Regions from separate parts of the Kitasatospora sp. NPDC086801 genome, predicted to be linked through region 4. Evidence: riboswitches for the same ligand, from Rfam matches in the RefSeq annotation. Region 4 holds a riboswitch; each other region holds the start of a gene.
The links. Region 4 has a riboswitch for cobalamin ahead of ACIPLC_RS08130 (cobalamin biosynthesis protein). Riboswitches for the same ligand answer to the same signal wherever they lie in the genome.
Positions count from the first base shown of each region.

Region 1: another riboswitch for cobalamin. It lies ahead of metE (5-methyltetrahydropteroyltriglutamate--homocysteine S-methyltransferase); the one in region 4 lies ahead of ACIPLC_RS08130 (cobalamin biosynthesis protein).
Region 2: another riboswitch for cobalamin. It lies ahead of ACIPLC_RS06560 (FecCD family ABC transporter permease); the one in region 4 lies ahead of ACIPLC_RS08130 (cobalamin biosynthesis protein).
Region 3: another riboswitch for cobalamin. It lies ahead of ACIPLC_RS11685 (prenyltransferase/squalene oxidase repeat-containing protein); the one in region 4 lies ahead of ACIPLC_RS08130 (cobalamin biosynthesis protein).

Region 1 is NZ_JBIVAX010000036.1:45,674-51,013, forward strand. Features, by position in the region: gene metE (5-methyltetrahydropteroyltriglutamate--homocysteine S-methyltransferase) at 1-1,862, opposite strand, end outside; cobalamin riboswitch at 2,027-2,249, opposite strand; gene ACIPLC_RS29075 (serine hydrolase domain-containing protein) at 2,530-3,798, shown strand; gene ACIPLC_RS29080 (MerR family transcriptional regulator) at 3,850-4,632, shown strand; gene ACIPLC_RS29085 (CoA transferase) at 4,652-5,340, opposite strand, start outside.
Region 2 is NZ_JBIVAX010000003.1:317,527-322,866, forward strand. Features, by position in the region: gene ACIPLC_RS06545 (CGNR zinc finger domain-containing protein) at 1-352, shown strand, start outside; gene sodX (nickel-type superoxide dismutase maturation protease) at 349-720, opposite strand; gene sodN (superoxide dismutase, Ni) at 1,037-1,432, shown strand; cobalamin riboswitch at 1,520-1,658, shown strand; gene ACIPLC_RS06560 (FecCD family ABC transporter permease) at 1,748-2,830, shown strand; gene ACIPLC_RS06565 (ABC transporter ATP-binding protein) at 2,830-3,594, shown strand; gene ACIPLC_RS06570 (ABC transporter substrate-binding protein) at 3,617-4,612, shown strand; gene ACIPLC_RS06575 (GNAT family N-acetyltransferase) at 4,693-5,169, shown strand.
Region 3 is NZ_JBIVAX010000007.1:138,187-143,526, reverse strand. Features, by position in the region: gene ACIPLC_RS11695 (prenyltransferase/squalene oxidase repeat-containing protein) at 1-671, shown strand, start outside; gene ACIPLC_RS11690 (flagellar hook-length control protein FliK) at 706-1,203, shown strand; cobalamin riboswitch at 1,824-1,968, shown strand; gene ACIPLC_RS11685 (prenyltransferase/squalene oxidase repeat-containing protein) at 2,072-3,985, shown strand; gene ACIPLC_RS11680 (hypothetical protein) at 4,114-5,151, shown strand; gene ACIPLC_RS11675 (CbiQ family ECF transporter T component) at 5,162-5,340, shown strand, end outside.
Region 4 is NZ_JBIVAX010000004.1:270,449-275,788, reverse strand. Features, by position in the region: gene ACIPLC_RS08140 (hypothetical protein) at 1-542, opposite strand, end outside; gene ACIPLC_RS08135 (alpha/beta hydrolase family protein) at 888-2,009, opposite strand; cobalamin riboswitch at 2,436-2,569, shown strand; gene ACIPLC_RS08130 (cobalamin biosynthesis protein) at 2,704-3,669, shown strand; gene ACIPLC_RS08125 (cobyric acid synthase) at 3,743-5,281, shown strand; gene ACIPLC_RS08120 (putative cobaltochelatase) at 5,278-5,340, shown strand, end outside.

The sequences.
Region 1 (5,340 bases), on a different contig from region 4:
GTCTCGCGCAGCGCCGGCTCGTCGACCTGGACCACGGCCGCGCCCGCGGCCTCCAGGTCGGTGACCTCGTCGCGCAGGGCGAGGGCGACCTGGCGGGCGGTGTCGCCGAGCGGCTGGTCGTCGCGGACGAAGGACCAGGCGAGCATCGTGACCGGTCCGGTGAGCATGCCCTTGACCGGGCGGTCGGTGAGGCCCTGGGCGTAGCGGAACCAGTCGACGGTCATCGGGTGCGGGCGGGAGATGTCCCCGGCGAGGACCGGCGGGCGCACGTACCGGGTGCCGTAGGACTGGACCCAGCCGTGCCGGGTGGCCAGGTAGCCGGTGAGCTGCTCGGCGAAGTACTGGACCATGTCGTTGCGCTCGGGCTCGCCGTGCACCAGGACGTCCAGCCCGGCCTTCTCCTGGAAGGCGATGACCTCCCGGACTTCCGTCTCCATCCGCTCGCGGTACGCGGCGGCGTCGATCCGGCCCGCCGTGAGGTCGGCCCGCGCGATGCGCAGTTCGGAGGTCTGCGGGAACGAGCCGATCGTGGTGGTCGGCAGCAGCGGCAGGCCGAGCCGGGCGCGCTGGGCCTCGGCCCGCTGGGGGTAGGCCTGCGCCCGCCGGGCGTCGGCCCCGGTCACGGCGGCGGTACGGGCGCGGACGGCCGGGTCGTGGGTGATCGGCGACTTGGCGCGCGAGGCGAGGTCGGCGCGGTTGGCGGCGAGGTCGGCGGCGATCGCCCCGGTGCCCTCGCGCAGGCCCCGGGCCAGCAACGACGCCTCCCTCGCCTTCTGCTTGGCGAAGGCGAGCCAGCGCAGGATCTGCGGGTCGACGTCGCGTTCGGCGGCGGCGTCCAGCGGCACGTGCAGGAGGGAGCAGGACGGCGCGACGTCGACCCGCTCGGCGAGGCCGAGCAGGGTCGCCAGGGTGGCCAGCGACTTCTCCAGGTCGTTGATCCAGATGTTGCGGCCGTCGACCACCCCGGCGACCAGCCGCTTGCCGGGCAGCCCGCCGACGGCGGCCAGATCGTCCAGGTTCCCGACGGCCGGGCCGGTGAAGTCCAACGCCAGGCCCTCGACCGGGGCCTTGGCCAGCACCGGCAGGGCCTCGCCCAGACGGTCGAAGTAGCTCGCGACCAGCAGCTTCGGACGGTCGGGCAGGCCGCCCAGCTCACGGTAGGCGCGGGCGGCGGCGTTCAGTTCGGCCGGGGTGCGGTCCTGCACCAGGGCGGGCTCGTCCAGTTGGACCCACTGCGCCCCGGCCGCCTTCAGGTCCGCCAGCAGCTGCGCGTAGACGGGCAGCAGCCGGTCCAGCAGGGTGATCGGCTGGAAGTCCTCGGCGACACCGGGGGCCGGCTTGGCGAGCAGCAGGTAGGTCAGCGGGCCGACCAGGACCGGCCGGGCTTCGTGGCCGAGCGCCAGTGCCTCCCGGAATTCCCCGACGGCCTTGTCCGGGTTGGCCGTGAAGACGGTGTCCGGGCCGAGTTCGGGCACCAGGTAGTGGTAGTTGGTGTCGAACCACTTGGTCATCTCCAGCGGCGCGACCTCCTGGGTGCCGCGCGCCATCGCGAAGTAGCCGTCCAGCGCGTCCGCCTCGACGGCCGCCCGGTGGCGGGCCGGGATCGCGCCGACGGCGACCGTGGTGTCCAGCACGTGGTCGTAGAACGAGAAGTCGCCGGTGGGCACTTCCCGGACACCGGCCTCGGCGAGCTGCGCCCAGTTCTCCCGGCGCAGGCCGACCGCGGTGTCCCGCAGGGCGTCGGCGGTGACCGTGCCCTTCCAGTACCCCTCGATCGCCTTCTTCAGCTCCCGGCCCTGGCCCTGCCGGGGGTAGCCGTACACGGTGGCCCTGGTCGCCGCGGCTGCGGACTTCGCTGTCAAGGGACTCTCCTTCGCGAGTCTGTCTCCTCAAGTGCCCGGGGACGGGACGAGAGCGCGAAGGGATGACGAACCGGGCGGCGGCCGCCGTGGACGCGCGGGCCCGATCCGCCTGGTGTGTTCGCCGACCCGCCCTCGAGGTCACCGGGATGTCCGCACGCGGAACGGTCCGCGGGCGGGCAGCGGGCAGGTCTTCGGACTCGTGGGCGCACCGGGCCTGTTGGCGTCCGGTACCTACTGGCCGTCGCTTCCCAGACCCGATCCGGGCCCAGTGCGTATGACGGCGGTCGTTCCCACTCACCGCTGCGGGGCAGTCCCGGATTCCCACCGGGTTCCCTCTTGCGACGCCCTGCCTGGCGGACGGGGCGAACCAGCTGCGCCGTCAGCTTAGGGGCAAAACGCGCGGGCCGAAGCGGAAATCGCGGCAGCTGTTCGCATGGTGAGACGCCGTCGCCTGGCCCACGGCGATCGCCGTGCGGGACGCGGCCGGACGCGTACGAGCTTCGGCGGCCGCCCGAACGGGCCGGCGCCCCGCTCCCGGAGCCGCCCCGGGCCCGGGAGGCGGCTGTGAGCCGGATCACCGTTGAGGTTGACCTCGGGTCAGGGCGGAAGCTCCTCTCAGCGGCACGACGCCGACCCGGGCAGCACCGATGCGAAGGAGCACACCACCATGTCCCTCACCTCTTCCGGCCAGCACGGGAGCACCCTGCGGACCCCCGCGTACGGCGCCGAGTCGCCGACGGCCGCCGCCGCCGGGCAGGACCGCCCAGGGCTACAGCAGGCGATCGAGGAGATCGTCGACTCCGGTTTCGTCGGGGTGTCGCTGCGCGTGCACGACGAGCGGGGCGAGTGGGTCGGCAGCGCCGGGGCCGCCGAACTGGGCGGCGCCGCGAAGCCGCCGGCGAACGGGCACGTCCGGATCGGCAGCAACACCAAGACCTTCACCGCGACCCTGGTGCTGCACCTGGTGGCCGAGGGCAGGATCGGGCTGGACACCCCGGCGGCGGACCACCTGCCCGGGTTCGGGCTGGACGAGCGGATCACGGTGCGGATGCTGTTGCAGCACACCAGCGGGGTGTTCAACCACACCGGCGAGGTCTACGACGACGGGACGATCGTGCCGGGGATCGCCATCCCCTACAGCACCACCGGCAGGGAGTGGGTGGACGACCGCTTCAAGACCTACCGGCCGCAGGAGCTGGTACGGCTGGCGCTGTCCAAGCCGGCCCGGTTCGAACCGGGGGCCGGCTGGAGCTACTCCAACACCAACTACGTGCTGGCCAGGCTGCTGATCGAGAAGGTCACCGGCCGCCCGGTCGCCGAGGAGATGCGGCGGCTGATCCTGGGGCCGCTCGGGCTGTCGGGCACCGTGGCGCCGGACGCCTCGCCGGAGATCCCCGAGCCGCACGCCCACGCCTACTACCGGTACGAGGAGGCCGGCGAACGGAGGACCATCGACATCACCCGCCAGAACCCCTCCTGGATCTCCAGCGGCGGCGACATGATCTCGACCACCCGGGACCTCCACACCTTCATCTCCGCGCTGCTGGGCGGCAGGCTCCTGCCGGCCCCGCTGCTGGCCGAGATGTGCACCCCGCACCCGACGGGCATCCCGAACATGGACTACGGCCTGGGCGTGTTCGTGGTGAAGACGGACGGCGGCGGCACCGTCATCTCCCACAACGGCGCCGCCGTGGGCCACGCGGCGCTGATGTACAGCACACCCGACGGCAGCAAGACCCTGACCGCCGCGCTGAACTGCGTGGACGACGCCGATCTGTCCATCGGCGGGGCGTTCCAGGCGGCGATGCACCGGCTCGTCGACGAGGTGTTCTGCGGACGAGGTGTTCTGCGGCGGGCAGGCCGATCCGGCCCGGCCGACGCTCTGAGGTGCTCCGCTCAGCCGCCGAGCTCGAAGGAGTCGACGAGATCACGGTAGCCGCCGAGGTCACGGTAGCCGCCGAGCTCGAACACGGGGCAGGATGGGCGGATGAACGGAGTCACGATCGGGCAGGCGGCGGCCTTCGTCGGCGTCACGGTGAAGACGGTGCGGCACTACCACAAGCTCGGCCTGGTCGGGGAGCCGGAACGCGACGGCTCCGGGTACCGGCGGTACGGATCGGCCGACCTGTTGCGGCTGGTGCAGGTCCGGACGCTGGCCGCCGCCGGGGTGCCGCTGGCCGAGACCGGGCCCCTGCTCGACGCCGACGCCGCGCTGTTCTCCACCACGCTCGCCGACGTCGAGCGGCAACTCACCGAACGGATCGAGGAGTTGACCGTTCGACGCGACACGCTGCACCGGCTCGCCGACGGCGACCGGGCCCTGCTGCCCGACCGCGCCGTGGCACTGCTGGAGCGGATGCCCGGCCTCGGCTTCACCCCGGACGAGGTGGCGGCCACCAGGGAGGGCTGGGTGCTGGCCAGAGCCCTCGTCCCGGAGGGCTTCGACGGCTACCTCGCCGACGTCGAACACGCCCTGCAGGACACCCGGTTCGTCGCCTTGCTCAAGCGCGGCTACGAAGCCACGGCCTGGGACCCGGACGACCCGCGGATCGCCGAACTCGCCACCGCCGCGGCCGACCACTTCCTCGCCAACCCCGCACAGCTGAAGATCGTGACCGGCCTGCAAGCCCGCACCGAGGCCGCGGCCCGGTACAAGCTGATCGCCCACCACGGCGAAGCCCGGGGATCGGCCGGGGCCCGCCTGGTCGCACTCGTCGAGACCAGGCTCCGCTCCGCCAGCGTCCGCATCCCCGGGCCGGACTCCCCCTGACCGGCCCGGGGTCGCGGCGTCACTGCTCCCATTGCGGGCGGCAGGAGCCCCGGGGTACGAGGACGGTGCGGTACCGGCCGGGGGTGCGGGACATCCGCACCTGGTCGGTGACGCCCTGATAGCGCCCGAGCGGCGTGTCCGCCGTGAAGGTCTCCGGAGCCAGGTAGGCGTGCTCCTCGCCGCGTCCGGCGGTCTCGCGGGCGTAGTCCCGGTCGAACACGCCCATGCCGAGGATCCACAGTGCGGCGCGGGTCAGTGAGACGTGCACCCGGTAGCTGCCGCCCTCGGTGGCCCGGCGGGTGAGCGCCTCGACGACACCGGCGGCCATCAGCCAGGAGACGATGTAGTCGTTGACCACCAGGACCGGCGGCAGCGCGGGGCGTTCCCCGTCCCCTTCGAGCAGCATCATGCCGACCAGGCTTCCCGCTGTCTGGTCGAAGCCCACGCGGTCCGCCCAGGGGCCCCGTTCACCGTTCAGCGAGGCGGTGGCGTGGATGATCCCGGGGCGCAGGTGCGCGGCCTCCTGCGCGGAGAGGCCGATCTTGTCCAGGTACCCCGGCCTGCGGTTGGCGTAGAAGACGTCCGCCGAGGCGAGCAGTGTCCTGATCCGCCGGGCGCCTTCTTCCCGGTAGGGGTCCACGGTCGCCGACCGTACGCCGACGTTGGCGCTCGCGTACGTGAGGTCGTGCTCGAATTCGCCGGGGCGCC
Region 2 (5,340 bases), on a different contig from region 4:
GAACAGCCTGCTGATGGAGTACCCGGTCAGCCCGCTGGTCTCCGGGCACGACTACCTGGACGACGCCGGCCGGCCGCGCTGGCACCTGCACCTGGCCGACAACTCCCCGACCGCCACCGCCCACTTCAGCGCGGTCGCCTGCATGGGCCTGGCCGTCCACCTGACCGAGCTGGGCGCCGACCGGCTCGGCATCTGCCAGGCCGCACCCTGCCGCAACGCCTACCTGGACACCTCGACCAACCGCTCCCGCCGCTACTGCTCGGACCGCTGCGCGACCCGCGCCAACGTCGCCGCGTACCGGGCCCGCAAGCGCCAGGAGGCCGAGGCCGCGGCACTCGGCGCCACCGGCTAGGGCGCCTGGAGCTCCTCCGCCCAGACGCCCAGGCGGCGGGCCAGGCCCGGCACCCGGGCCTGGCCGGTGGTCAGCAGCAGCCGCTCCAGCCGCCGCCCCGGCGCCAGCCAGGCCGGGCGCGGGCGCAGCCGCAGCAGCACCCGGCCGAGCACCAGGTCGTCCGGCACCGGGCCGTAGCTGCGGCTGTCGCTGTCCACCGGCCGGTTGTCGGACAGCAGCCACCAGCCCCGCTGGCGCCGCTCGGCGGCCCGCTTCACCACCAGCAGGTCCTGCTGGAAGGGGTGCCGGAAGAGCACCACCGCGCCGGGCCGGATCGGCGCGCCGTAGCGCACCAGCAGTTGGTCGCCCTCGCGCAGGGTCGGGACCATCGACGGGCCCGCCACGTCGACCAGCCCGAACGGCACCGCGCCGCCGCCCCGGCCCCGCCCCCGGGGTTCCGTGCCCACCGGTTCCGTGCCCGCTGGTTCCGTGCCCGCCGGTTCCGTGCTCCGCGCCACGACTCCTCCTCCCGGACCACCCGGTCCCAGTCTGCCGTACGGACCGTCACCCCGTTCGATCCGTTCGATGTCCGGATTACCCCGGTTGCGGGTCCGTCTTTTGCCCTAGGCCCATCGCCCGATCGCGAAACCCCGGGGACGGAAGGGTAATCTCGGGCGCGGGAAGACGATCTAAGGAAGGACTCCCATGTTCTCTCGTCTGTTTGCACCGCGCGCCACCGCTCACGCCCACTGTGACCTGCCCTGCGGCGTGTACGACCCGGCGCAGGCCCGGATCGAGGCCGAGTCGGTCAAGGGCACCCAGGAGAAGTACCAGGCCAACGAGGACCCGGCATTCCGCACCCGCGCCCTGATCATCAAGGAGCAGCGTGCCGAGGCCGTCAAGCACCACATCTCGGTGCTGTGGAGCGACTACTTCAAGGCCCCGCACTTCGAGAAGTACCCGCAGCTGCACCAGCTGATCAACGACACCCTGAAGGCCGCCTCGGCCGCCAAGGCGTCCACCGACCCGGCCACCGGCCAGGCCCTGCTGGACCTGATCGCCGAGGTCGACAAGATCTTCTGGGAGACCAAGAAGGCCTGAGCCTGACAGGTCGCCACCCGACCGCCCCCGTCCGCAGCGCCGGACGGGGGCGGTCGTGCGTTCACGCCCCATCCGATCCGGTAAGGGTTGCCTAGCCTGAGTGGCTGTTATGCTGCCAGGGCGTCCGAGGGGGAAGTCCGGTGTGAATCCGGCGCTGACCCGCAACGGTGAGCGCGGCCCCAGAACCGCGCCAGCCCGATCGCCCTCGGCCGCTGAACTCCCGACAACTCGCCGTGGACTGCGAGGGGATGGCGCCCGGGCCCGTGCCCGACCGGTGCCGCCCCCGCGCACCCGCGGCCCGAGGCAAGGCGCACCGTGAGCAGCACCGCAGCCGCGGGCAGTGGCGCAACGAGCCCGCCCGCCCGTCGAATACCCGCCGTCCCGCTCGCCGTCGGCCTGGCCGCCGCCCTGGTGCTCTCCCTGCTCTGCGGCGTGGCGCTGGGCGCCTCCGGGATCGGCCTGCCCCGCGTCCTGCGGCTGCTGGCCGCCGGGCTGACGGGCGGACGGCTGGAGGCGGACGAGGCCGCCGCCTACGCGATCGTCTGGGAGATCCGGCTGCCGCGCGCCGTGCTGGCCTCCGTGGTCGGCGCCGGGCTGGCCGCCACCGGGGTCGCCGTCCAGGCCCTGGTGCGCAACGCGCTGGCCGACCCCTTCGTGCTCGGCATCTCCTCCGGCGCGGCCGTCGGCGCCAACGCCGTGCTGCTGCTCGGCGCCTTCGCCTCGCTCGGGATGTGGGCGATCTCGGCCTCCGCGTTCGGCTCCGCGCTGGTCGCCATGGTGCTGGTCTACCTCGCGGCGCGAACGGCCTACGGGCTCACCCCGCTGCGGCTGGTGCTCACCGGCACCGCGCTGTCCTACGGCTTCTCCGCCGTCACCGCGCTGATGGTCTTCGCGGCCGCCCGCGGCGAGGCCGCCCGGGACGCCATGATGTGGCTGCTCGGCAGCCTCGGCGGCGCCACCTGGGGCTCGGTGCCGATCGCCGCCGTCACCGTGCTGGCCGGCCTGGCGTACCTGGCCTGCGCCGCCGGCCGGCTGGACGCGCTCGCCATGGGCGACGAGACGGCCGCCTCGCTGGGCGTGGACCCGGACCGGCTGCGCCGCGAGCTGTTCGTGGTGACCGCCGCCGTCACCGGCACGGTGGTGGCCGTCAGCGGGGCGATCGGCTTCGTCGGGCTGATGGTGCCGCACCTGGCCCGGATGCTGGTCGGCGCCGGGCACCGCCGGGTGCTGCTGGTCGCGCCGCTCGCCGGGGCGCTGCTGCTGGTCTGGGTGGACATCGTCTCGCGCACCCTGCTGGCGCCCGCCGAACTGCCGGTCGGGGTGGTCACCGCGGTGCTCGGGGTGCCCTGTTTCCTGCTGCTGATGCGCCGTCGCGGCTATTCCTTCGGAGGCCGCTGATGGATCTCTCCCTGGACTCCGTCTCGGTCGAACTGGCCGGCGCCCGGCTGGTCCACGACGTCGCCCTGGACGCCGCCGCCGGGCAGGTGGTCGGGCTGGTCGGGCCGAACGGCAGCGGCAAGTCGACGCTGCTGCGCTGCGTCTACCGGGCGCTGCGGCCGGCTGCCGGGGCCGTCCGGCTGGACGGCGCGGACCTGCACGCGCTGACCGCGCGCGAGGCCGCCCGGCGGGTGGCCGCGCTGCCCCAGGAGCACTCCGCCGAGTTCGACTTCACGGTGGCCGAGGTGGTCGCCATGGGCCGGCTCCCGCACCGGCGCGGACTGGGCGGACCGAGCCGGGGCGACCACGCGCGCTGTACGGAGGCGCTGCGCAAGGTCGGCGCCGAGCAGCTGGCCGGGCGGGGCTTCCTGAGCCTGTCCGGCGGCGAGAAGCAGCGGGTGCTGATCGCCCGCGCGCTGGTCCAGGAACCCCGGCTGCTGGTGCTGGACGAGCCCACCAACCACCTGGACATCGCCCACCAGTTGGACGTGCTGGCGCTGGTCCGGGAGGCCGGCCCGACGGTGCTCACCGCACTGCACGACCTCAACCTGGCGGCCGGCCACTGCGACCTGCTGTACGTGCTGCGGGCCGGCCGGATCGTCGCCTCGGGGCCGCCCGCCGAGGTGCTCCGACCCGCCCTGCTGGCCGAGGTGTTCGGTGTCCGGGCCACCCCGGTCCGGCATCCGGTGACCGGCGCCGTCCAACTGCTCTTCGACCGGATCTGACCCACCCCCCGAAGGAACCCCCGTGCGCACCAAGGCCGCTGCCATCACCGCCCTGCTCACCCTCGGGCTCACCGCCTGCGGCGCCGAGATCGCCCCGAGCGGCGACGCGACCGCCGCCTCCGCCCACTACCCGGTGACCGTGGAGAACTGCGGCGGCAAGCTCACCTTCCCGCAGAAGCCCGCCCGGACGGTGACCAACGACGTCGGCATCACCGAGCTGATGCTCGCCCTCGGCCTGACCGACCGGATGGCCGGCTACGTGATGCCCGACGACAAGGGCCGGGTCGACCAGGTCGCCTGGAAGGACGGCTACCAGCAGGCCAAGTGGCTCTCCAAGAAGGAGATCACCAAGGAGATCGTGCTGGACGCCAGGGCCGACCTGGTCTTCGCCGGCTGGCACTACGGCTTCGACGAGGGCCGCGGCTTCACCCCGCAGGCGCTCAAGGACCTCGGCATCCCCTCGTACGTGCTCAGCGAGTCCTGCCGCAGCGGCAAGGGCACCGAGCGCGGCGTGATGTCCCCGCTGGACGCGCTCTACACCGACCTGGCCAACCTCGGCGAGATCTTCGACGTCCGCGACCGGGCCGACAAGCTGATCGCCGACTTCAAGGCGCAGGTCGCCGCCGCCCCGCAGCCCGAGCGCTGGCCGTCCGTCTTCCTGTACGACAGCGGGCAGGACAAGCCGTACACCGTCGGGAAGTTCGCCGCAGCCGACGAGATCATCACCAAGGCCGGCGGGACCAACGTGATGGGCGACCTCGCGGACACCTGGGTCACCGCCGGCTGGGAGAGCGTGGTCCAGCGCGACCCCGAGGTGATCGTGATCAACAACTACGGCGAGACCGGCGCCGACGCCAAGCGAGCCTTCCTGAAGTCCTTCCCGCCCCTGGCCGGCGTCTCTGCGGTCAAGAACGACCGGATCTTCGTCCTGGACTACGTCGATCTGGTGGAGAGCCCGCGCAACCCGGCCGCGATCACCGCGCTGGCCGACTACCTGCGCACCGTCCCCGCCCGCTGACCGAGTCCGCCCGCGCACCGGCCCGGCCCGGCCACCGATCGGGCCTGGGCCGGGGCCGGCCCGCGCAGTAGGCTCGCAGCATGATCCGCACCGCCGTCGTGACCGACGTTCCCGTCATCCTCGCCCTGATCCGCGAGCTCGCGGAGTACGAGAAGGCCCCGCACGAGGCCGTGGCCACCGAGGAACAGCTGCGCGACACCCTGTTCGGCGCCGATCCGGCGGTGTTCGCCCTGATCGCCGAGGACGACGCCACCGGCGAGCCGGTCGGCTTCGCGGTCTGGTTCCTCAACTTCTCGACCTGGCGCGGCACCCACGGGATCTACCTGGAGGACCTGTACGTCCGCCCGCAGGCCCGCGGCGGCGGCCACGGCAAGGCGCTGCTGCTGGAACTGGCGCGGATCGCCGTCGAGCGCGGCTACGCGCGGATGGAGTGGTCGGTGCTCGACTGGAACGCGCCCTCGATCAACTTCTACAAGTCCCTCGGCGCGGTGCCGATGGACGGCTGGAGCGTCTACCGGCTCGCCGGCGAGGCGCTCGCCGCCGCCGGCGGCCGCTGAACGGACCGCCCGAACCCCTGCCACCCTGCGTCGCGATGACTTACCATGAGTGACTCCCGAGCCCTGGCCGGCGTGCGGAAAGCGGTAAGGTCTCAGGCGGATACGCGGCGTCCGGTCGCCGTGCGAAGGGTATGACCGGTACGTACCGCACCACCCCTCTGGACAGTTGGG
Region 3 (5,340 bases), on a different contig from region 4:
AGGTGCGCGGCGGGGATCCGGTGAGCTTCGGCGGCGTCGACCTCCCGGCTCGGCTGCGTTCGCTCCAGACGGCGTCCGGCCGCTTCTCCGACCGTTCCCAGTGGGGCGACTACAGCAACGCCTTCGGCCAGTCCCTCGCCGTGATCGCCCTGCACCGCACCCCCGGCGGCGCCCCGGCCACGGCCGTCGACTTCCTGGCGAACAGCCAGTGCGCGGACGGCGGCTTCCCGCTCTCCTACGGTCAGGCCACCTGCACCGGCGACCCGGACGCCACCGCGCTCGCGGCCCAGGCCCTGGCCGCGACCGGCCGCACCGCCAAGGCCGACGCCGGGCTCGGCTGGCTGACCGCCCACCAGAACGCCGACGGCGGCTTCGCGGCCGCCGGGGCGGCCGCGTCCAACGCCAACACCACCGGCCTGGCCACGCAGGCGCTGCTCTCCGGCGGCCTCAAGGGCTGGAGCAGCCTGGTCAAGCTCCAGCAGGGCTGCGCCGCCGACCCGGCGGTCCGTGGCGCGGTCGCCTACGACGCGTCCGGTTTCAACCCGGCCAACGGCGCCCGGGCCACCGGGCAGGCCGTCCTCGGCCTGGCCGGCACTCCGCTGGCCACCCTGTCCGCCGCCGGGGCGCGTCCGGACGCGGCCGTGCCGGCCTGCCCGGCGACCACCCGCTGACCCCGGTCCCACTGATCCGGTGAGGAGTACTCCGATGACCGACACCATGGCGCCCGCCCGGCCCGCCCGGCTCGCCCGTCCGGCCCGCCGCACCCTCGGCTCGATCGCCGCCGCCGCGGCCCTGACCGCCGGCCTGCTCGGCGCCTCCGCCGTCCAGGCCCCACAGGCGCAGGCCGCTGCCTGCGACGGCACCACCGGCGTCACCGTCGTGGTCGACTTCACCGCCCTCGGCGGCGGCATCCAGACCGGCTGCGCGCCCGGCGACCCGGCCAGCGGCCTCGCCGCCCTGACCGGCGCCGGGTTCCCGTACACCTTCCACCCGCGCTACCCGGGCTTCGTCTGCGCCATCAGCGCCCTGCCGACGACCTGCACCAACCCGACCGGCAGCGCCTACTGGTCGTACTGGCACGCCCAGCACGGCGGTGCCTGGTCGTACAGCAACCTGGGCGCGGGCAGCTACGACCCGGCGCCGGGCGACGTCGAGGGCTGGTCCTTCGGCGCCGGCGCGCAGCCGGGCATCACCGCGCCCTGACGTCCGGAGGCACCCCGACTGCCAGTGGGACCGCATCCCGCACGACTCACGTGCGGCCCTCTGGTCGGAGGGCCGGTAGGCCGGCGGGATGAATCAGCGAAATCGTTGACCGGCACCTTCCCGTCGGCATGTTCGAGCTTTGTGGCATGCGATCACATGGCGGCGTGAAGCACTCGGCGGCAGTGTCGGGTCTGCTGGCTTTGACGGCTCTGGCCCTGACAGTCACGGCGGTGCCGTCAGTGGCGTCTGCGGGCACATCAGCCGGAGCGGCCTCGGCCGGCTCTGCGGTGCGCGGCCCCGCCGACGGGCAGCGCCCGGCCCTGCGATCGGCCGACATCCGCTGGGATCTCGCGGAGGCGCGGTCTCAGCACGCCGAATCGCTCACTGGCGGTGGTCGGCAGTTCGACCGTTCCGAGCGAGTCGAGGTCCGTGCCCTCCCGCAGCGTCCGTCCGGCGTCGGCCCAGGGCTGTTCTGATTCCTCCCTCGCCGACGGCCCGGCCGGTCGAGGGGGGAATCCGCCCGGAGGGGCCACGGCCGGGAGCCGATCCGTGACCGCACGGCGCACCGGTCGGCGAGGCGATGTGATCGGGATGATGATCGGGATGACGACCCGTTGACTCCCCATCGGCCGCCATGGTCTGATGAACCGATTTTTTGCCCTCGGCATTCAGGGGAAGCCGGTCCAACTCCGGCGCTGACCCGCAACCGTAGACCCACCTCGGGGTGGGTGAGCCGGAATGCCTGGACCGGGGGACTGTTCACACAGCACTTGCGTCGTCGCGGACTACGACGCGGTCACGGCGGCCCCTGTCCGAGGAGCCGTCGGCTGCGCCGTTGCCTCCCGCGTCGACCGACCAGGGAGTCGTCGTGAGGGTCAGCAGCAGTCGCGCACGTCACAGAAACCGGGACCTCGCGTCCCTGGTGGTCGCCGGCGCCGTCGCGGTCGCCGCCTGCGGCACCGTCCTGTTCGGGCACCCCGGTACCGCGGCCGCCGACCCGGGCACCACCGGCCTCGCCCTGCGCGCCGCCCCGGAGTACCAGGCGGCCGCGAAGAAGGCCGCGGACCAGCTCGCGGCGAGCCGGCAGGCCGACGGTTCCTTCGTGCCCTACGCCGGCGCCCCCGGTGACACCATCAGCACCGCGAGCGCGGCGCAGGCCTTCCGGGCCACCGACCAGGACACCCGCCTGGCCTCCGCCAAGGCCCGGCTCGCCGCCCGCCAGGGCACGGCCGGCGGCTTCGGCCCCGACACGTCGACCACCGACCCGGACCCGGCCGCCACCGAGCAGGCCGTCCTGACCCCGACCGGCACCGACCTCACCGGCGTCCGGCACGATCCGAATGGCGCCACCACCCCGCCGACCCCGCCCGCCGGAAGGGCCCCGGACGCCGCCAAGGGCAGCGCCTACCTCACCGACCCGTCCCGCCTGATCGACGGCCACTACTACGAGGGCTTCCCGGCCTTCGCCGACTTCGGCCTCACCATCGACGGCGCCTACGCCCTCGCCGCCACCGGTACCGATGACGCCGCGCTGCGCAGGATCGTCGACTTCCTGGACCAACAGGGCACGGACGCCAGCGCACGCACCGTCAACGACTGGACCGGCATCGGCACCGAGTTCGCCGGCGGCGGCTCGATCGGCAAGGAGGCGCTGCTCGCCGAAGCGGTCGGCCGCAACCCGCGCGCCTTCGGCGGCCACGACCTGATCGCGGCCCTGGCCGCCCTCGTGTGCGCCAAGGCCGACCAGAACACCGGCTGCGCGGCCCCCGGCAACTACACCTACGCGACCTCGGTCTTCTCCCAGGCGCTCGGCATCATGGCCCAGCTCCGGGGCGGGGACTCGACGGGCGCCGCTCCCGCGATCGCCTACCTGAAGAGCCTCCAGCACGCCGACGGCTCCTGGCCGAGCCTGATCCCCGCCACCGGCGACTCCGAGGTGGACAGCACCGCGATGGCCGTCATGGCCCTCTCCCTCGTCCCCGGGGACGAGGCCGCGCAGGCGGTCGACAAGGGGGCCGGCTGGCTGGCCGCGCGGCAGCTGCCCGACGGCGGGTTCCCGGGCGCGGCCGGCGACTCGACCAACTCGGCCGCCCTCGCCGTCCAGGGCCTGACGCTGCGCCAGTCCGCCTACAGCGCCCAGATCGCCAAGGCGCGCGACTTCCTCGCCGGCCAGCAGAACGGCGACGGAGGGTTCAACGTCGCCACGGGCGGTCAGCGGGGATCGGACGTCCGGGCGTCCACGCAGGGGCTCGGCGGTGCCACCGGCATCTCCTTCGGCACACTGTCCCGCAACGTCGGAGGCACCCCGACGCCGACTCCTACCGGGACGCCGACTCCGACGGGTACGCCGACGCCGACTCCCACCGGGACGCCGACGAACACGCCCACGGGTACGCCGACGCAGACCCCCACCGGGACGCCGACGAACACGCCCACGGGTACGCCGACGCAGACCCCCACCGGCACACCGACCAACACGCCCACAGGCACTCCGACCCCGACGGGCGCTCCCACGACGACCGGGCCCGCCCCGGTCACCGCCGCACCCTCGGCCACCGGCGGCCCGAGCACCTGGCCGGCCGGTGGCGTCGACGCCCCGGCCGAGGACGGTGGCGTCCCCGCAGCCGGGGTTCCGGCGGGCGCCGGGTCCGGCAACCTGGCCAGTACCGGAACGCAGGCCCTGGCGCTGACGGCGGGTGCCGCTCTGCTGACCGCGCTCGGAGCCGCGGCCGTCCTCGTCGCCCGTCGCCGCACCGCGTCCACCCCGGGGCGTCACCGGTGAGCCGGGGACTGGGCCGGGGACGGGGTCGGCGACTCGCCCGGCTGTCCGGGGCAGCGGCCCTGACCTCCGGCCTCGCGTTCGGTGGCGTTGCCGTCGGTACCGCCCCGGCGTCCGCGGCGCCCTTGCCGATGGACCAGTGCACCACCACGTCCGGCGTGGTGCTCGCCGTGGACTTCAGCAAGTGGGGCGGCCCGCTGCTGCGTTCCTGCGGGACCACCCCGACCACCGGGTACACGCTGCTCAACCAGGGCGGCTGGAAGACCACCGGGACCGGGCACGACGGTCCGGCGTTCGTCTGCCGCATCGGCTACAGCGGCTTCCAGGGCGGCAAGCAGTACCCGACCCCGGATCAGGAGAAGTGCGTCCTGACGCCCCCGGCCACGGCCTACTGGTCGTACTGGCACGCCGATCCGGGCGAGAACAGCTGGTCGTACAGCCAGCTGGGCGCGATGAGCTACCAGCCGAAGCCCGGCAGCGTCGACCTGTGGATCTTCGGCGGCACCAACGTCGAGGGCACCAAGGGGCGTCCGACCTTCTCGCCGGACAGCGTGCGCGCGCAGAACTCGGACCCCGGTGGGCAGCCGGCCGACCCCGGCCAGGGCACCACGGGCGGCTCCGGCAGTTCCGGTGGCCCCGATGGCTCCGGTGGCTCCGGTGGTGCCTCCGGCAGTTCCGGGGGCGGGTCGACGGGCGCCACCGGTACGACCGGCGGTTCCGGCAGTGGTTCGAGCGGCGGCACCGGCACGGTCGGTGGCGCCGGGACCGGCCGCTCCCCGGCCCCCGCCAAGCCCCCGGCGGGCGGAGCCCGGCCGCCCGCGCCCGCCAAGCCCACGGGGGCCGGTACCCCCGTGACCCCCGAGGACGGCATCACTCCGCCGGGCGCGCCCGACCCGACGCCCGTGCCCGCCGTGCCGGTGCCGGTCGAGCCGCCCACCGCGCCGCCGACGGACACCCCGGGCGACCAGCCGCCGCAGAGGGCTGCGGCAGCGGCCGCGCCGACGTCCACCCCCGCCGTGCCCGGCGGGGTGGTGAACGCCGACCCGGTGGCCGACGCCCCGCACGACTCCGGGTCGATGATCCCCGCCGTGATCGGGACCGTCCTCGTCGTGGTGCTCGGCGTGGCCACCGTGGTCGTCGCGCGACAGCGCCGCCGACGGGCCGAGTGATCCGGTGACCATGCCCGACAAGCGCGACGCCGGCTCCCCGAAGCCCGCCCCCGGGCAGGGCGCGGGAAGCCGGCGCAGCCCCCGGAACCTGCATCCACTGGCCTGGTGGACGTGGGCACTCGCCCTGGCGACGGCGGCCAGCCGCACCACCAACCCGCTGCTGCTCCTCCTCGTCCTCGCCGTGCTCGG
Region 4 (5,340 bases):
GCCACCAGGTGCAGGAAGGACAGCAGCTGCGGAGCCTGGTCCACCGCCTCACCGGCCAGCACCGCGAACACGCCCCGCAGGGCGGCCGGCGGCACCGGGGCCAGCAGCGTCCAGGCGTCGAACAGCGCCGACCAGCCGCGGACCACCGCCTCGTCGTCGTGCTCCCAGGCGTGCAGGCGCCAACCCGGCCCCGCACCGCCGTCCCTGGCCTCCACCAGGCCGACCAGCAGCGCCTGCCCCCACGACTTGGCGGCGGCACCGACCGTCATGGCCAGCGCCAGACCCGCCGCACGGGCGTCCTCGGGCAGCAGCTCGCCGCGCTTGTCGACCTCCTCCAGCTCCCCCGCCCAGCGGGCGATCCGGACGGCGTCCACCAGCATCCGGCGGGCCAGCGGCGCCAGCTCGGCCGGCGCGGGGAAGCCCTCCGGTACGGGAACCCTCCCCCGACCGGGCGCCGCAGCGGGCCCTCGTCGGCGGGGTACCCCGGCCCCGCCCGGCTTGCCGGCGGCGGGCCGGTGGGCCGTACCGGGGAGACGGGTCACCGTCGCGCCGGTACCGATCGTCGGCGGGAGCGGGGCATCACGGTCGCGCGGATTCCGAGACGTCACGTCGAGCAGTCTTCCCCTTGTACCGGCCTTCTGTCACATCCGGTTGGCTGTACGGACGGGCTGTCGTCGACGGCACCTCCCCAAGATCGGGCAACAATCGGGCAACAGAGGCAAACCGCCTGGCCGGAAACAGGTGGCGGGGTCATGCCATCCCGATTTGGCCCCCGCAGCAGTGGTCGCCGTACCCGCTCGACCGGTCACGCTCCGTGGCTGACACGTGATGTCCGGGCGCCGAATAGGGGTCCGGTGGGGGTGACTTCTCGAACGGGGGGGCTGGGTTCAGAGAAGGGGGGTGAGCCAGCGGCGGAGGAGTTCGGTGTAGTGGGTGGGGGCGGAGTTCCAGAGGGTGGCGTGGTCGGCGCCCGGGAAAGGGCGGAGGCTGACCACACCGGGGCGGGCGGCGGCGAGGCGTTCGGCGGCGCGGAAGGGGGCGACCTGGTCGTCGGGGCTGTGCAGGAGGAGGGTGGGGACGCGCAGGTCGGTGCCCTCGGCGATGCGGCTGAAGTCGGCGAGGTCGACGCCGGTGCGGCCCTCGGCGGCGAGGGCCCCGAGTTCGGCGGCGGCGCCGGTGTAGCCGGCCCGGGCGGCGCCGCGGCGGGCGGTGGCGGGCAGGTCGAGGACCGGCGAGTCCAGGACGAGGCCGCTGATGGCGTGGGCCCAGGCGGAGCGGGCGGCCGTCTGGAGGGCGATGGTGGCGCCGAGGGACCAGCCGTAGAGGATGACCCGGCCGGCGCCGCTGTCGAGGGCGAGCCGTACCGCCGACTCGACGTCGCGCCACTCGGTCTCACCGAAGTGGCCGAGCCCGTCCGGGGAGGCGGGGGCGCCCTGGTCGCCGCGGTAGGTGACGGCGAGGGCGGGCAGGGCGAGGCGGTCGAGGACGGGGAGCACCGCGAGGGTCTGCTGCCGGTCGGTGCCGGGGCCGTGGATGAGGATCACCCAGGTGCCGCGTTTGCCGTCGAGGCGCCAGGCGGGGAGGGCGCCGAGTTCGCCGTCGGCGGCGGTGTCGGTGAAGGGGAGGCCGAGCGCCTCGGTGGGGTCGCCCAGATGGACGCGGGGGGTGAAGCGGACCTCGGTGCCGGGGGTGAGGGTGCCACGGTCGGCGCGGACGAGGCGGCGGGTGACGCCGTTCTCGTCGCTGTGCAGGACGTCCTCGACGACGGCGTGGCCGTGGTCGTCCCATTCGACGGCCCAGCGGCCGGGACGCAGGCTCTCGGGGCGGCGGTTGAAGGTGATCCGGCCGGCCGCGAGGCTCCGCACCAGAACGGGGCCGGACCCCTGGACGGCGGTCGCCGGGTGGACCATCCGTTCGGAGGCCCGGCGGCCGATCACCAGGACGGCGGCCCCGGCGGCCCCGGCGCCGACGGCGGCGGCCGCCACGACGGCCGCGGTTCCCCAACGCATATCGCTCCCCGCTCTGCTGGTCTGCTGGTCTTGGACCGGACGGTTGGTCTTGGACCGGACGGTGTTCGGGCACCAGTTCACCGGGGGCCCGCGCGGGCGGCCACCGGGCTGGGCCGTCCGGGTCACGGCAGGGCTACGGGTGGGCGGGTCAGACCGGGCCGCGGCGGGACCGCGGGCGGGGGGCTGGCTGCGTCGCATGGGAACGAACGGTAGGGGCGGGGGGCGGTGGGCCCCGGCCGCCGAACGCACGAAGCGGCCCCGGAGGCCCCTCCGGGGCGCTGGACGATCGGACAGGGTGTCATGCCCCTGCGGGCGGGCGGAGCGGAGGTGGCGACGACGTGCCGACGTGTGACCAACCCCTCCGTGACCTCGGTTGACTCCCGGTTCGGCCGCGTGATGGGATCCTGGGGCCAAACGGAGGCATGCAGAGGAAGCCGGTGCGAGTCCGGCGCGGTCCCGCCACTGTCACCGGGGAGCACGCTCGGAACAGTTGCCACGGCGGGCCGTCAGAAGCCGCTGGAAGGCCCGGGGGTGCGTCCGACCCGGAAGCCAGGAGACTCTCGCCCCCGGTACGTCGATCCAGGGCGCGGACCCTGAGTGAGGACACGCGCGCGATGCAGGCTGCCCCGACCCGCCGGACCCCACGCGGCCTTCCGCCGAACCCGTCGAACCCCTCGAACTCGTCGAACCCGTCGTGCGCCCGCTGACCCGCGCCGCCGCGTTCGCGCTGGGCGCCGCCGCGGGCTTCGCCGCCGACGCCCGCTTCGCCGACCCCCGGCGCGGCCACCCGGTGGCCGTCTTCGGCGGTGCGGCGACCCGGCTGGAGCGGCGGGTGTGGCAGGACGACCGGGTGGCCGGCGCCGGGTACACGGCGCTGTGCGTGGGCGCGGTCGCGGCCGGCGCGGTGGCCCTGGACCGTACGGTGGGCCGGCGTCCGCTGGGCCGGGCCGCGCTGGCGGCCGCCGCGACCTGGACGGTGCTGGGCGGCACCTCGCTGACCCGGGAGGCGCGCGCCATCGGCCGGTCACTGGCCACCGGCGACCTGGCGGCCGCGCGCGAGCGGCTGCCGCACCTGTGCGGGCGGGATCCGAGCGCGCTGGACGGGCCGCAGATCGCCCGCGCGGTGGTCGAGTCGGTGGCCGAGAACACGGCGGACGCCGTGGTGAACGCGCTGGTCTGGGGCACCCTGGCGGGCACGCCGGGGCTGCTGGCGTTCCGCGCGGTGAACACGCTGGACGCGATGGTCGGCCACCGATCGCCGCGGTACGCCCGGTTCGGCTGGGCCTCGGCCCGGCTGGACGACGTGGCGGGCTGGCCGGGCGCCCGGCTGACGGCACTGCTCACGGTGGCCGCCGCACCACGGCCGCGAACGGCCTGGCGGGTCTGGCGGCGGGACGGTTCGGCGCACCCGAGCCCGAACGCGGGCCAGGCGGAGGCCGCCTTCGCGGGCGCCGTGGGCGTCCGGCTGGGCGGGACCCTCCAGTACGGGGAGCGGGTGGAGCACCGGCCGGTGCTGGGCGCGGAGTTGCGGCCGGTGACGGTGGACGACATCGAGCGGGCCTGCGTGCTCTCCCGGCGGGTGGGCGTGCTGGCCCTGGGTACGACGGTCGCGGGGCACGTCCTGCTGCGGGCGTTCCGGAGCAGGAGGGGAAAGGCGTGAACGAGCGCGGAGAGCGAACCATCGGAAGGTGCGCAGTGCGCGAAGCGCCTGCCGGGCGAAGCGGGGTGGACGCATGAGCAGGGCGATACTGGTCGCCGGGACGACCTCGGACGCGGGCAAGAGCGTGGTGACCGCGGGCATCTGCCGCTGGCTGGCCCGGCAGGGGGTGCGGGTCGCGCCGTTCAAGGCGCAGAACATGTCGCTGAACTCCTTCGTCACCGCCGACGGCGCCGAGATCGGCCGGGCGCAGGCGATGCAGGCGCAGGCGGCCCGGGTGGAGCCGGAGGCGGCGATGAACCCGGTGCTGCTCAAACCGGGCGCGGACGGCCGCAGCCAGGTGGTGCTGCTGGGCCGGCCGGTCGCCGAGGTGGGCGCGCTGGACTACCGCGAGCGCAAGCCCGTCCTGCTGGAACGGGCGCTGGAGTGCCTGGCGGATCTGCGCCGGCGCTACGAGGTGGTGGTCTGCGAGGGCGCCGGTTCGCCCGCCGAGATCAACCTGCGGGACCGGGACATCGCCAACATGGGCCTGGCGACGGCCGCCGGGCTGCCGGTGGTGGTGGTCGGGGACATCGACCGCGGCGGCGTCTTCGCGGCGATGTACGGGACGCTGGCACTGCTGTCGGCGGAGGACCAGCGGCATGTCGCGGGCTGGTTCGTCAACAAGTTCCGCGGCGACGCGCGGCTGCTGGCACCCGGCCTGGAGATGCTGCACGGGCTGACCGGCCGTCCGGTGCTGGGCACCCTGCCGATGCTGCCGGGCCTGTGGCTGGACGCCGAGGACTCGCTGGACCTGTCCACGGTGGTGGACCGGGTGGACGTCGGTGGCCCGCTCGGGGCGGACGTCCTGCGGGTGGCCGTGGTGCGCTTCCCCCGGCTGTCGAACTTCACCGACCTGGACGCGCTGGCGCAGGAGCCGGGCGTGCTGGTGCGCTGGGTGACCCGGCCGGAGGAACTGGCCGACGCCGACCTGGTGGTGCTGCCCGGCACCCGGGCCACCGTGGCCGACCTGGCCTGGCTGCGCGCACGCGGCCTGGAGCCGGCGCTGAAGGCGCGGGCGGCGGCCGGACTGCCGGTCCTCGGGGTGTGCGGCGGCTACCAGATGCTGGCACGCGGGATCGAGGACGAGGTGGAGTCCAGGGCCGGCTCGGTCGAGGGCCTGGGCCTGCTGCCGACGCACGTACGGTTCGGCGCCGAGAAGGTGCTGGCGCGGCCGGTCGGCGAGGCGTACGGGCAGCGGGTCGAGGGGTACGAGATCCACCACGGGGTGGTCGCGGTCGAGGGCGGGGAACCGTTCATGTCCGATGACGACGGGCAGGGCCTGGACGGCTGCCGGGTGGGCTCGGTGTGGGGCACCACCTGGCACGGCGCGCTGGAGAACGACGGCTTCCGCCGTGAACTCCTGCGCGAGGTCGCCGCGTTGGCGGGCCGGGCGTTCGTGCCGGCGCCGGACACCTCGTTCGCCGAGGCGCGCGAGGCCCGGCTGGACCGGCTGGGCGACCTGATCGAGGAGCACGCGGACACCGACGCGCTGTGGAAGCTGATCGAGGGCGGGGTGCCGGCGGCCGGATCGCTGCCGTTCCTGGCGCCCGGAGCACCTGGGGAGTATGCATGAGTGACGTCCGCTATCCGTTCACCGCGATCGTCGGCATGCCCGACCTGCGGCTCGGTCTG